One region of the Candidatus Pelagibacter sp. HIMB1782 genome, then DNA from elsewhere that is predicted to be linked to it. Evidence: riboswitches for the same ligand, from Rfam matches in the RefSeq annotation. Region 1 holds a riboswitch; the other holds the start of a gene.

The links. A riboswitch is a leader RNA that binds a small molecule or an ion and turns the genes downstream of it on or off. The one in region 1 is predicted to bind glycine.
Region 2: another riboswitch for glycine. It lies ahead of ACTTAO_RS04285 (malate synthase G); the one in region 1 lies ahead of gcvT (glycine cleavage system aminomethyltransferase GcvT).

The regions. Positions count from the first base shown of each region.
Region 1 is NZ_JBNAKE010000001.1:265,944-273,376, forward strand. It holds gene gcvP (aminomethyl-transferring glycine dehydrogenase) at 1-2,378, opposite strand, end outside; gene gcvH (glycine cleavage system protein GcvH) at 2,378-2,758, opposite strand; gene gcvT (glycine cleavage system aminomethyltransferase GcvT) at 2,758-3,858, opposite strand; glycine riboswitch at 3,937-4,026, opposite strand; gene ACTTAO_RS01455 (DMT family transporter) at 4,058-4,930, opposite strand; gene ACTTAO_RS01460 (biotin-dependent carboxyltransferase family protein) at 4,930-5,871, opposite strand; gene ACTTAO_RS01465 (allophanate hydrolase subunit 1) at 5,861-6,538, opposite strand; gene ACTTAO_RS01470 (5-oxoprolinase subunit PxpA) at 6,567-7,340, shown strand; gene ACTTAO_RS01475 (tetratricopeptide repeat protein) at 7,340-7,433, shown strand, end outside.
Region 2 is NZ_JBNAKE010000001.1:813,539-820,971, reverse strand. It holds gene ubiG (bifunctional 2-polyprenyl-6-hydroxyphenol methylase/3-demethylubiquinol 3-O-methyltransferase UbiG) at 1-14, shown strand, start outside; gene ACTTAO_RS04305 (DUF1178 family protein) at 11-439, opposite strand; gene argJ (bifunctional glutamate N-acetyltransferase/amino-acid acetyltransferase ArgJ) at 479-1,780, opposite strand; gene secA (preprotein translocase subunit SecA) at 1,846-4,380, shown strand; gene ACTTAO_RS04290 (acetyl-CoA carboxylase carboxyltransferase subunit alpha) at 4,384-5,478, opposite strand; glycine riboswitch at 5,583-5,670, shown strand; gene ACTTAO_RS04285 (malate synthase G) at 5,750-7,433, shown strand, end outside.

The DNA.
Region 1 (7,433 bases):
GGGAAATGATCTTTAAGTCTGTGAGCTATATAGTTTGCGTTTAATATCGCGACTTGAGTAGCTAATTTTAAACCTTCAGAACCCATCATTTTAATATACATCCAAGAAATTGATAAAATACTTGAGCTTCCCCAAGGGGCTGCTGAAACTGCTCCTATTCCTGTAGCTGGTCCACAATCTTTAACAACTGGATGATTAGGTAAATAAACTTGCAAATGTCTTTTACATGCAATTGGTCCCATTCCTGGTCCTCCACCACCATGTGGAATACAGAACGTTTTATGTAAGTTTATATGACAAACATCTGGACCAAAATTTCCAGGTCTTGCAATACCAACAAGTGCATTTAAATTTGCACCATCCATATAAACTTGACCACCGTGTTTATGTATAAGTTCACATATATCTGTAATTTTTTCTTCAAATACACCGTGAGTAGAAGGATATGTAACCATTAATGCTCCAAGATTTTCGGAATGTGCTTCTGTTTTTTTCTTCAAATCTTCAAAATCAACATTTCCTTCTTTATCACAATCAACAACTACAACTTTCATCCCAACCATTTGTGCACTTGCAGGATTTGTTCCATGTGCAGAGCTTGGAATTAAACATATATTCCTGTTTTCTTCTCCTCTGTCCAAATGATATTTTCTAATTACCATTAACCCTGCATATTCTCCTTGAGCACCTGCGTTTGGTTGAAGTGAAACTCCAGAAAAACCTGTAATTGATCTTAACCAATTTTTAAGATCAGTGAACAATGCTCTATAACCTTCCATCTGCTCTACTGGTACAAACGGATGAGGCTCAGCTAACTCTCTCCATGAAATAGGAATCATTTCTGCAGTAGCATTTAATTTCATGGTACATGAACCAAGTGCAATCATAGTTCTATTAAGGGCTATATCTTTATCTTCTAATTTTTTTAAATATCTAAGCATCTCTGTTTCTGAATGATATGAATTAAAAACAGGATGTTCTAAGTATTTAGAAGTTCTCAGTAAATTTTTTGGTAAATTAGGTAAACTTACTGTTGGATCTTCTTTTTTAATCGACTCAGCTGCGTTAAAAATTTTCAACAATTGATTTACTCTATAAACATTTTTCTTTTCATCAAAAGAAACAGCCAACATTTCAGAATTTACTCTTCTAATATTTACTTTTTGATCTAAAGCATTTTTATAGATTTGATCAGTCTTATCTTTTGTTACAATTGTAACTGTATCAAAGAAATGATCTGAATAAATTTCATATCCAGATTGTTTTAATTTATCTGCAAAATTTTTAGCTAATTGAGAAACTCTTTCTGCAATAGTTTTTATTCCATCTGGCCCATGATAAATAGCATATGCAGCTGAAACAATTGCTAACAATGCTTGAGCAGTACAAATGTTACTTGTCGCTTTATCTCTTCTGATGTGTTGTTCTCTTGTTTGAAGAGATAATCTGTAAGCTTTGTTTCCATGTCTATCAACAGACACACCAATAATTCTTCCTGGCATAGATCTTTTGAACTCATCTTTAGTTGCAAAGAAAGCTGCATGAGGTCCACCATAACCCATTGGAATTCCAAATCTTTGAGAGCTTCCAACTGAAATATCAGCACCTAATTCTCTTGGTGTTTTAAGTAGCGCTAAAGCTAATAAATCAGAAACTAATACGGCTTTTCCATTTTTTTTATGGATTTTACTAATGGCTTCACTTGGATCTTTAATGTCTCCTAAAGTTCCAGGGTATTGAAGAATTCCACAAACTAAATCCTCTTTAAGTTGATCCAATACTTTATCTTCATTACCAACAAGTACTTTTAATCCCATTGGTTCTGCTCTTGTTTGAATTACATCAATTGTTTGTGGATGACAATTTTCAGAAACAAAAACTAAATTACTATCCTTTTTATTTAATCTATGACTTAATCCCATAGCTTCTGCAGCTGCTGTTCCTTCATCAAGCAACGATGCATTTGCAATGTCCATACCTGTGAAATCAACAATCATTTGTTGGAAGTTTAGAAGCATTTCTAATCTTCCTTGTGCTACTTCAGGCTGGTAAGGGGTATAAGATGTGTACCAACCTGGATTTTCTAAAATATTTCTTAAAATTACATATGGAGTGTAAGTTCCATAGTAACCCATACCAATAAAATTTGAATAAATTTGATTTTTTTTTGAAATCGCTTTCAGTTTTCTTAATGCTTCATATTCAGAATTAGACTCTCCTATATTTAATCCATCTTTCAATTGTATCTTTTCTGGAACTGTACTTTTTATTAAATCGTCTAATGAATTATAATTAAGCTCCTTCAGCATTTTATTTTGATCTTCTTCTGAAGGGCCAATGTGTCTTTTTAAAAAGTCTTTTTGTGAATTATGTAACATTAGCTAGCACTCTCCTTTGCAAATTTATCATATTCTTCTTTGTTCATTAAGCTGTCCATTTCTGAACTATCTTTTAATTTAAGTTTAAAAAACCAAGCTGATCCCTCAGGGTCTTCGTTAATCTTAGCAGGATCATCTACTATGGCTTGGTTGGTATCTACTACTTCACCACTTACTGGAGTATAAACATCACTTGCAGCTTTAGTTGACTCAACTACTCCTGCAGTTCCGTCTTTTTCAACGCTTGAACCTTTTTCAGGTAACTCAGCAAAAACAATATCTCCTAACATTTCTGTTGCATGTTTTGTAATTCCAATGGTAGCAACATCGCCTTCCACTGTAATCCACTCGTGCTCTTTTGAAAATTTAACCTCACTCATTAGTTTGCTCCTTTCACGTAACTTTTTTTATAAAATGGTAACCCACAAACACTTGCAGGATGTTTTTTTCCTCTTACTTCAAGTAAAATTTTTGTATCGACTTTAGAAAACTCTTTATCAATGTAGCCCATTGCTATTGGGCCATTTACACTCGGACCAAAAGTTCCACTGGTAACCTCGCCAATAAGTTTTTCTGAATCATCAAAGATTTTAGTTTTTTCTCTAGCAATCAATCTTCCTTCTGGCTTAATCCCAATTCTAATTTTAGAGGTACCTTCTTGTATTTCTTTCATAATTTTATCAGAACCAACAAATCCACCATTTGAAATTCTCTCTTTAGAAATCGCCCACTTTAAGTTTGCTTCAATTGGTGTTTTTTCAGTATCAAGTTCATGTCCATATAAGCACAATCCAGCCTCTAATCTCAAGGTATCTCTTGCCCCAAGTCCTATAAGTTGTGCTCCTTTTTCCATCAAATTTTGAGTAAATCCTTCAGCTAAATCGTTATTAATAGATACTTCAAAACCATCTTCTCCTGTGTAACCAGATCTTGTTACAAAAACTTTCTGATCTTTAAAATCAAACCAGTTCCCTGTCATAAAATTAAGTTTTTCAACACCTTCTATTGTTTTGTTTAAAATCTCAACTGACTTTGGACCCTGGATTGCAATTAATGCTCTTTGATCATCAAGAACCATTTCATATTTGTTTTTCAGTAAATCTGATAAAATTTTAAAATCATTATCTTTGCATGCTGCGTTTAAAATAATTAAATATCCTTTTTCAATTTTAGTGATTATCAAATCATCATGAATTCCTGCGCTATCATTCATTAAAAAACTATATTTAGAACAGTTTTGTTTCAAATTTTTTAAATCAAGTGGAAAAATTTTTTCAAGATCAGCAGTTAAATCTTCTTCGCCATAAATAAATAATTGACCCATATGAGATACATCAAAAATACCTGCATTTGATCTTGTAAATTTATGTTCTTCAACAATTCCTTTGCTGTATTGTATGGGCATTTCATATCCAGCAAATTCTACAAATTTAGCTTGGTTATCTTGATGAAGTTTGTTTAAAGATGTTTTTTTTCCCATACTAACTCTGTCGTACCCATCTGTATTTTTGCCTGAGAGTTTTACTCCTTCGGCGAGAACTCAATCTCTTTCCAGAGTTAATATAATACGGTCCTTTTACCTGAGAGTTTCCTGGGCGGTTGCTCCTTCGGTGTCACAAAGTTTGTGATCTCTCCCGTTAACAAATATTCTAATAAATACTGTTTAATGTCAAATGTTATTAGATCGCTTTTTTTTCTGATGTATATAAATTGTAAAATTGAAGTAAAACTGCAAAAATAACTATTGATCCTCCAATTATAACTATGAAAGGCGGTTGTTCATTTATAAACAACCACGCCCATAAAGGACCTAGTACTGCTTCTGTTAACATTATGATTCCAACCATTGCTGATGGTGTTCGTTGAGCACCAATAGTAATAAATATAAAACCTAATCCTAACTGTAAAAACCCAGCTAAAAATCCTAAAAAGATATCATTAGGAGATATCATTATTTTTTCTGACATTAAATAACCGATTAACAATGCAAAAACACCAGCAACAAATTGAGCTGGAACCATATCAACAGTTGGATATTTTCTTACAACTAAAATTAATGTAGCAAATGATATTGGCATTATGAAAGCTGCAATATTTCCAGACATTTGACCTGGAGATAAAGAGCTTCCAACCATTAGAAGTATTCCTGAAATTGCAAGAATTATTGAAGTCAGAGTGATTGCTGAAATTTTTTCTTTTAAAAAAAAGTAACCAAATATTGCTAGGAAGATTGTTTGTGTTTGAATAATAAAATTAGCATTAGCAACTGTAGTATTATACATCGCAAATACATAACCACTAAAACCGAGTGATAAAATAAATCCACCAAAGAAACCAGGAAATCCTAAATTATAAAAGGATTTAAATACCTGCTTTTTATAAGTTAAAGCTAAGTACAAGCTAATTACAATTAGGAAAAATATTGTTCTCCAAAATAATATTTGCCAAAGAGTTGCTCCTTCAAATGACTTAACAATCAAACCTCCAAAACTGAGACTACAGGCACCTAAGAAAATTAAAAAAGGCCCTGGAAGTTTTCTAATTATATTCATTATATTTGATTGAGTAAGTTCTGAGTATCCATCTCATACAATTTAAATAAAGTTTCAGCATCAGATAAATTTATCTCTTTAAATTTGATTTTTGAGCCAGGAGATATTTGTACCAATCGATCATAATCAACACTAGCTACCACACCAATTTTTGGATATCCTCCAATAGTACCATGGTCTGAAAGCATAATAATTGGGTTTCCATCTGCTGGTACTTGGATAACTCCTTTTAACAAACCTTCTGATTTAATATTGGTATTTACAATATTTTCAATTTTTGGACCCTCTAACCTCATTCCCATTCTGTCTGAAAGTTTTGATACAGAAAATTCTTTTTCAAAAAATATATTTTTTCCTTCCTCAGAAAAATAATCAAAGTTTGGTCCTTTTATTACTCTAATATTTTCAACTTTAGAGTTTATATAATTTGTCTTTTTTTTACTTTGATCTGAATTGATATTTAAAATATTTATTTTTTGACCGTTCTCTAATTTTTTTCCATTATTTGATCCAATATTTGCCTTGGTATTTATCGAACAACTATTCCATTGAAATTTTAAATCTAATTCACCACCAACTGCTAAATATCCATAAACTGATTTATTTGTTGAGATTAGATTAATTTCATCTCCACTTTCAATTTGATAACTCTCATAACAATTGCCATCAATTTCTATACCGCTTTTAATAATTTTAAAAACCACATCACCTGTAACTGCAATATTAATTTTATCTCCAGAATATTTTAAATGTGGTCCTTGATATGCAAATTCTATCACTGGTGAATTCAATTTATTACCTGCCAGCCTATTAGCTAAACTATAATTTCTATTATCCATCGCTCCACTAAATGGAATTCCTATATGATATAAATTGTTTCTTCCTTGGTCCTGAAAGGTTGTGTTTACTCCAGCTCTTATAATTTCGAAATTATTTGTCATTGTAGCTATTATATTTTTCAAGATTTATTTGTTTAAAAACTACTACATCGCCAGGATTTATTAAATTTGGCTCTTCCTCTTTTGAATTATCAAAAACATCTACAGGGGTATTACCAAGTATGTTCCATCCACCAGGGCTTTCAAATGTATAAATATTTGCAAATTGTTCTGTTAAAGCAACTGATCCTTTGGGGACTTTTACTCTTGGTGTTTCTAATCTTGGTACTCTCATATTTTCATCCAAATCACCTAAAAAAGGCATACCTGCGATAAATCCGGTCATATAACAAAAATATTCCTTACTAAAAAAATTTTCTAAAATTTTATCTCGATTAATATTTAATTTTTCTTCTAATCTTTTTATATCAAGAGAAAATTGATCATCACAACAAACTGGAATTTCTATTTTAGTGCTATTGTTGTCTTGAGTTTCATTAACATTTAAATTTTCAATCAATTTTTTAACTTCTTTAAAGTTTGTTTTTCTAAGGTCGTAAGAAACTATTAATTTATTATAAGAAGGAGTAAGATTATTTATACTTTCAACGTTCTCTTTTTTTAAAGCTTTAAAATATTTTATTACTTCAGAGTTAACTGATTTATTTACCTCTACACCAAAATCGCAATAAACAGCTGCGTCACCAAGATTTGATATATTTTTTATCATGGCATGTTATACTTCAACAATTAGAACTATGGAAATTAATATAAATTGTGATTTAGGTGAAAAATCAAAACACCATTCAAATAAATATGATCCAGACTTACTTGATATAGTAAATTCTGCTAACGTAGCATGTGGATTTCATGCTGGTGATGAAGAATCCATGAACCAAGTAGTTCAAATATCAAAAAAAAACGGTGTAAGTATTGGCGCTCATCCATCATTCAATGACCCAGAAAATTTTGGAAGAAAAAGAATGGACCTTGCACCTGAAGAAGTTAGAAAATTAATTATTGATCAATATGAAATTTTACAAAAAATTGCTCAGGAACATGGAGAAAATGTTACTCATATAAAACCACATGGGGCATTAAACAATATGGCGTGTGAGGATATTGATCTAGCAACTACATTAGCAAAAGCAATCAATGAAATAAGTAGAGATTTGATCTATTTAGTTCCTACTGGCTCTAAAATGGAACAAGCAGCTAAAAAACTAGATATGAAGATTGCCTGTGAAATTTTTGCAGATAGAACCTATGAAGATGATGGAAATTTAGTTTCTAGAAAAAAACCACATGCATTAATTACTGATCCTGAAGAGGCTAAAAAACATGTATTAAGCATGGTAAAAAATCAGGCACTGAATTGTCACAGTGGAAAGCAAATACCTTGTGAAATCGACTCTGTCTGCATACATGGTGATAATGAAAGTTCACTTGCTACTGCAAGATCAATTAGAGAAAATTTAATTGAAAATGGACTAAATTTAAAACCTTTAAGCCAAATGGAGAAATTTTTATAATGATTAAAAAAATATTTACTGCTTTGATATTTGTTTTTTTTGCTTCCAATGCAATGTCAGCAGGTTCTGACTCAACACCTAAGAAAGTAAAAT
Region 2 (7,433 bases), 550 kb from region 1:
TTAAGAAAAACTAATTTTCTTTTTCATTAACCCAAGGAATTAATTGTGTGTCTATGCCCTCTTCTTTGAGCTCTTTAATGTCTTTCTGAGAGGCTTTACCATATATCCCTTTTGTAGGTTTCTTGCTATTGTAGTGAATAGTTCTAGCTTCATATGCAAAATTATCACCAACGTACTTAAAATTATCTTTTATAAACTTTTGGTAATTTTTAATTGTTTTCTTAATTTTTTTGAACTTCTGAGTATCAAATTTTTCCTCATTTTTAGCTTTTCTACTTATTAGCTGAGGAGCCATTAATGTTTTTTCAACTTTTTCAGAATTACAGTTGTGACAGATTAAAAGTTTTTTCTTTTTTAATTTTTCATATTCTGATGAAGATGAGAACCAGCTATCAAACTTTAATTCACAGTCGTTACACAAAAGTTTGTATTTAATCATAGTATAGAATTAGTTATCAAAAATTATATTTCAATATGTTCAACTTCTATAATCAGCATTAATCTCAATATAATTTTTTGTAAAATCCATAGTAAAAGCAGTAAAGCTTTTAGAACCAGTAAACAAATCTACATTGATATCTATATTTTCACCTTTCATATATTCCGCTACCAATTTTTCATCGTAGTTCTTATGTAATTTTCCATCCTGAATTATTTGATAATTTCCAAATTTCAAACCTAATTTATTTAAATTTATTTTTGGTCCTGCTTTTCCTATTGCCATCACTATTCTTCCCCAGTTTGGATCTTCACCCGCAATAGCTGTTTTTACCAAAGCTGAATTTGCTATTGAGAAAGCGATTGTCTTTGCATCTTGTTCGCTTTTGCTTTTATTAATATTTATAGTGACAAATTTTGATGCTCCCTCTCCATCAGAAACTACTCTCTTGGCTAAATTTAACAAAACATTGTTTAATGCTTTATCGAATTTTTTTAGTTTTATATCATTAATACTTTTAATATTTGAATTGTTTGCTTTATTTGTTGAAAAAATACTAACCATATCATTTGTACTTGTATCTCCATCACATGAGATAGCATTAAATGTATTTGTAATATTTTTTTTTAATAACTTACTTAAAATATCATTGGATAAGCTAGCATCAGTAAATATGTATGCCAAGGTAGTTCCCATATTTGGAAATATCATACCCGAACCTTTGGCAACACCATAAATTTTTACCTCTTTATCTCCAATTTTACATTGTTCCATCGCAAGTTTTGGTTTTGTATCAGTGGTCATTATTCCTAAAGCTGCTTTCATCCAAAGAAATTTGTTTTGTGTATAATTAATTTTTTTTATCAAGTTTGGAATTTGATCCATTATCTTCTCACATGGAAAGGTTTCACCTATAGTACCTGTGCATCCAAAAATAATTTCTTTTGAAGTAATTTTTTTTGGATAATCTTCATCTTCAAACTGTTTTTTTGATAATTGCTCAGAAGTTAAATTAGCAATTTTTGTGAGACTTTCGTAACCTTGTTTACCTGTAAAAGCATTTGCATTTCTAGTATTTACAATAAGAGAATAAATTTTTTTTGATTTTTGATTTATATTCCATTTAATATTTTCTGAGATAATTTTTGATTTAGTATAAACAGAGGCATGATTTGCGCCATCTCTAAAGTAAAACATTACTAAATCATCTCTTTTAGTTTTATATAAACCTGCGCTTAGAGCTGAAATAGATAAGCCATCTATATGATCGAGGTCCTGGAAATCCATCATTCTGGTATTTTTCGATTTCGAGGTTAAAAAATTTGTTAAATTAATACCCATGATATTTAAAATAATTGTTTAATACATATATTAAACAATATATTTAAAGAATAAATCAAATAGTCATGTTTAACCCACTTAACCTAATTACAAAATTTATCAAATCTAGTAATCAAAAAGAACTGGATAGAATTGGAAAAATTGTAGAAAAAATAAATTCATACGAGGAACAATTCATAAAATTAAGTGATACAGACTTTCCAAAAAAAACAGTTGAATTTAAAAATCAATTAAAAAATGGAAAAAGTTTAGACGAAATTCTACCTGAAGCATTTGCACTAGTAAGGGAAGCTGCAAAAAGAACAAGACAAGAGAAGCACTTTGATGTCCAACTTATTGGGGGAGTAGTTCTTCACGAAGGTAAAATTGCTGAAATGAGAACAGGTGAAGGAAAAACACTCACTATTGCTTTAGCGGCTTATTTAAATGCGCTTTCTGAAAATGGAGTTCATATAGTAACAGTTAATGATTACTTAGCAAAAAGAGATTCGATAGAAATGGGTCTCATATATAGTTTTCTAGGTCTTACTTCCGGATTTATAAATAATGACCAAGATGATCTAGAAAGAAAAAAAAACTATAATTGTGACATTACTTATGCAACCAACAGTGAATTAGGATTTGATTATCTAAGAGATAACATGAAGTTTTCTCAAAAAGAAATGGTTCAAAGATCTCATGCATTTTCAATTGTAGATGAAATAGATTCCTGTTTAATTGATGAAGCAAGAACTCCACTTGTAATTTCTGGAGCTGCAGAAGATAAAACTGCTCAATACCTAACAATAGATAAACTTGTTAAAATTTTAAATAACAAAGATTTTGAAATAGATGAGAAAGAAAAAAGTATACTTTTAACAAACGAGGGTATTAATAATGTTGAAAAACTTTTTTCTAATGCTGGTATATTAAAAAATGATAATTTTTATGATCCAGAAAATCTTCATTTAGTTCACCATGTAAATCAAGCACTCCGTGCAAATCACTTATTTGAAAAAGGAAAGGATTACATAGTTAAAGACGGAGTTCTTAAAATTATAGATGAATTAACTGGTAGAATTCTAGAAGGAAGAAGATTTGGAGATGGACTTCATCAGGCTCTTGAAGCTAAAGAAAAAATTCAGATACAAAATGAAAATCAAACTTTAGCATCAATTACCTATCAAAATTATTTTAAACTATATAAAAAAATATCAGGTTGTACCGGTACTGCAGTCACAGAATCTGAAGAATTTTTTGAGATATACAATCTTTCAGTCGTTGTAATACCAACAAATAAAGAAATGATCCGAAAGGACCATAATGATTTGATCTTTAGAACTGATAAAGAAAAAAATGATGCGATAATAAATAAGATCATTGAAAAACATGAAGTTGGTCAACCAATTTTGGTTTTCACATCTAGTATCAACAAATCCGAAGTTTATTCTAAATTATTAAATGAAAAAAATATTAAACACGTAGTTTTAAATGCAAAGAACCATGAAAATGAAGCCGAAATTATTGCAAATGCTGGAAAAGAAAAATCTTTGATAATTACAACCAGTATTTCTGGTAGAGGTGTTGACATCCAGCTTGGTGGCAAAAAAGGATCAATTCCTGATGATCAGCTAAAAATAGATAAAGAAAAAATTAAATCTCTAGGTGGCTTATTTGTAATTGGTACCGAAAGAATGGAGTCTAGGAGAGTAGACAATCAAGCAAGAGGAAGAGCTGGACGACAAGGAGATGAGGGTAGTTCTGTATTTTATGTAAGTTTAGAGGATGATTTGATGAGAATCTTTGGCTCAGAATCTATGAATAATATGCTTGAAAAACTTGGTTTAAAAGATGGTGAAAGTATTGATCACCCTTGGATCAACAAAGCATTAGAAAGAGCTCAGCAAAAAGTTGAAGCCAGAAATTTTGATATCAGAAAAACACTTATCAAATTTGATAATGTTTTGAATGACCAAAGACATGTTGTGTTTTCTCAAAGAAAAAACGCAATGAATAGTGAAAATATTTTTGATTATTCCGACGAATTTTTAAAAGAAATATCAGAAGACTTGATAAAACTAAAAATTCAAAACCTATCTAATCCAAAAAGTAATGAATTTAACAATAAAGTAAGGCAAATTGTTGGGAAAAGTTTTAATGATACTGAACTTGAAAGTTTGATTTCTGCAAAAGATAATGAACTGAAAGAGCAAATATCCTCAAAATTTAATGAGACACGTAATGAAAGAATTAAAGTTCTAAACGAGCAGCATGCAAAAGAAATTGAAAAAAGAATATTTTTGCAAACAATAGATTTGAATTGGAAATCACATATACAATATTTAGAACAACTTAGACAAGTGATTGGATTAAGATCTTACGGTCAAAGAGATCCTTTAGTTGAATATAAAAAAGAAGCTTTTGATTTATTTTCAAATTTATTAGAAAAACTAAAATTAGACTACGTTACAATTTTAATGAACTTAAAAGTTATAACAGAAAAAAGACCTTCCAATGAGGAAAGAGTAAATCCAAAACCACAAGCCAAAAAAATGGGAAGAAATGAACCTTGCTTTTGTGGATCAGGCAAGAAGTTTAAACATTGCCATGGAGCTTTATAATTCTTAAACAAGAAAAAACAAAGAAGCTAACAATAATAAACCTACACCAATACCAAATAATAATTTTTTTGATTTAAAAATATTATCAAAATTGTTTTTCTTAATGGTCAAATTGCTTAAATCTTCTACATTGCTCATAAAACCATCATTTCTTCCAATTTTTAAAAATTTATTTTTTCTTTCATTCATTATATCTTCTGACGTCATTTCTTTGTATTGATCTAAATTCGTAGAAATAGATTTTCTAACGTTATCAAGCATCAGGTCTCTATCCCTGTGAGCACCACCTAAAGGTTCTGGGATTATTTCATCAATAACTTTTAATTTTAATAAATCTTTTGCGGAAAGCTTCATTGCTTTTGCTGCATCAAGCATTTTTTTTGGATCTCTCCATAATATAGTTGCACAGCCTTCAGGAGATATAACTGAATAAATAGCATTTTCTAGCATGATAACTTTGTTAGACGATGCTAATGCAATCGCACCACCTGATCCACCTTCACCTATAATTATTGCAATAGTTGGAACCTTAAGTTCCATACAGCATTCAATTGATTTTGCTATTGCCTCAGCTTGACCTCTTTCCTCTGCACCAACACCAGGATAAGCGCCTGGCGTGTCTATAAAAGAGATAATTGGAATTTTAAATTTATTTGCTAAATTCATTAAACGAATAGTTTTTCTATAACCCTCAGGTCGCATCATCCCAAAATTTCTTTGAATTCTGCTATCTAAATCTTCACCCTTTTCTTGACCGATAACTAAAACTGACTGACCATTAAATTTTGCAAAACCAGTAAGTACAGATTTATCTTCACCATAATAACGATCTCCAGATAGAGAAATAAAATCTTCGAATAAATTATCTATGAAAAATTTAGACTTTGGTCTGTCTTCATGTCTCGCAACCATGGTGGTTTGCCATGGATCTAGGTTTGAATATATATCATTTAATTTTTGATCTAACTCAACTTGTGTTTTTGAAATTTTTTGGGTATCCACTTCTGATAATCCCTCTTGATTATATGGATCTTTTAATTTTTCCAATTCTGTCTCTAAATCTTTAATCTCAGTTTCAAAATTAAGATAATTTTTCATAATAAGGTTATAGCGGATGGTTAATTCATAAAAAAGGCAATAAAATGATATTTAATTTAAAGTGTAATTGTTATTAATTGACTCTTTTCTAGAAGAGGATACATATTTTATTGTCGGGAGAGACTATTAAATTTAGCACCGAAGGAGCAACCACCCCGGAAACTCTCAGGTAAAAAGGACCGATAGTTGCATAACACTCTGGAAAGAGAATTAATTCCGCCGAAGGAGCAAAACTCTCAGGCAAAAATACAGATGGGGTAATTTAGGTGATATGCAAGAAAAATATATAAATATTAAAACTTTAAAAGTATCTGAAAAACTTTCTCAATTTATTAGCGACGAGCTATTAAAAGAAACAGATCTATCTGTTGATAATTTTTGGTCAGGGTTCGAGAAAACAGTCAATGAATTAGCAACTAAAAATAAAGAATTAATTAAATTTAGAGAAGACTTACAGAAACAGATAGACAATTGGCACATAAAAAATAAGGGAAATGAATTTAATTTGTCAGAATATAAAAAATTTTTAACAGAAATTGGTTATTTGAGAGAAGAAGGTGATGATTTTGAAATATCAACTCAAAATGTTGATGAGGAAATAACAAGTATTGCTGGGCCTCAACTTGTTGTACCAGTAATGAATGCGAGATATGCATTAAATGCAGCTAATGCTAGATGGATGAGCTTATACGATAGTCTGTATGGAACAGATGTGATTGAACAATCAGAAGATAGCGTATCTGAAAGATACGATCCGTTAAGAGGTGAGATGGTAATAAAATATGGAAGAGATTTTTTAGATAAATATTTTCCATTAGCAGGATTGAGTTGGCAAAAAATTACAAGTTTTGCGGTTAAGCATGGAAAATTTAAAGCTTTAAAAGGTGCTGATATATATGATTTGGTAGATGAGAATAAGTTTATTGGTCATAGGGGTGAAGCTGACAACCCGTCTGCTATAATATTAAAAAATAACAATTTACATATAGAAATTTTAAAAGATTCAAGAGCTTTTGCGGCTCAACAAGATCATGCTGGTATTAGTGACATAATTTTAGAATCTGCGGTGTCAACTATATGCGATAACGAAGATAGTGTAGCTGCTGTAGATGCAGAAGATAAAATTGTTTGTTACAGAAATTGGCTAGGTCTAATGAAAGGTGATCTAAAATCAAAATTTGAAAAAGAAGGAAAATTATTTGAAAGAAAACTTAATCCTAATAGAAGCTATATTTCAAAAGATGGAAAAGGTTTAAAGCTTCATGGAAGAAGTTTACTGCTAGTTAGAAATGTTGGTCACTTAATGACTAATCCATCAATAATTTTAAAAGATGGTAGTGAAGTTCCAGAAGGAATAATGGATGCATTCATTACTACAGCTGCTGCCCTTCATGATATTAAAAAAAAAACCAATTCAAGAACTGGTTCTATTTATATTGTGAAACCAAAAATGCATGGACCAGATGAAACTGCATTTACTGATTTGCTTTTCTCAAAAGTTGAGGAAGTTTTAGGTTTGCCAAAATACACCTGCAAGATTGGAATAATGGATGAAGAAAGAAGAACTTCAGCTAATTTAAAAGAGTGCATTAGATCATTAAAAAATAGAGTTTTCTTTATAAACACAGGTTTTCTAGACAGAACTGGTGATGAAATGCACACCTCTATGGAAGCTGGTCCGATGATTAAAAAAGGTGACATGAAAACTTCAAAATGGATTACAGCCTATGAAAACAATAATGTTGATATTGGTTTAAAGTGTGGATTTTCTGGAAAAGCTCAAATTGGAAAAGGTATGTGGGCAATGCCAGATAAAATGAAAGATATGATGGAGCAAAAAACTGGACATTTAAAAGCAGGTGCAAATTGTGCATGGGTTCCATCTCCAACTGCTGCAGCTTTGCATGCGCTACATTATCACGAAATAAATATTTTTGATGAACAACAAAAAATAA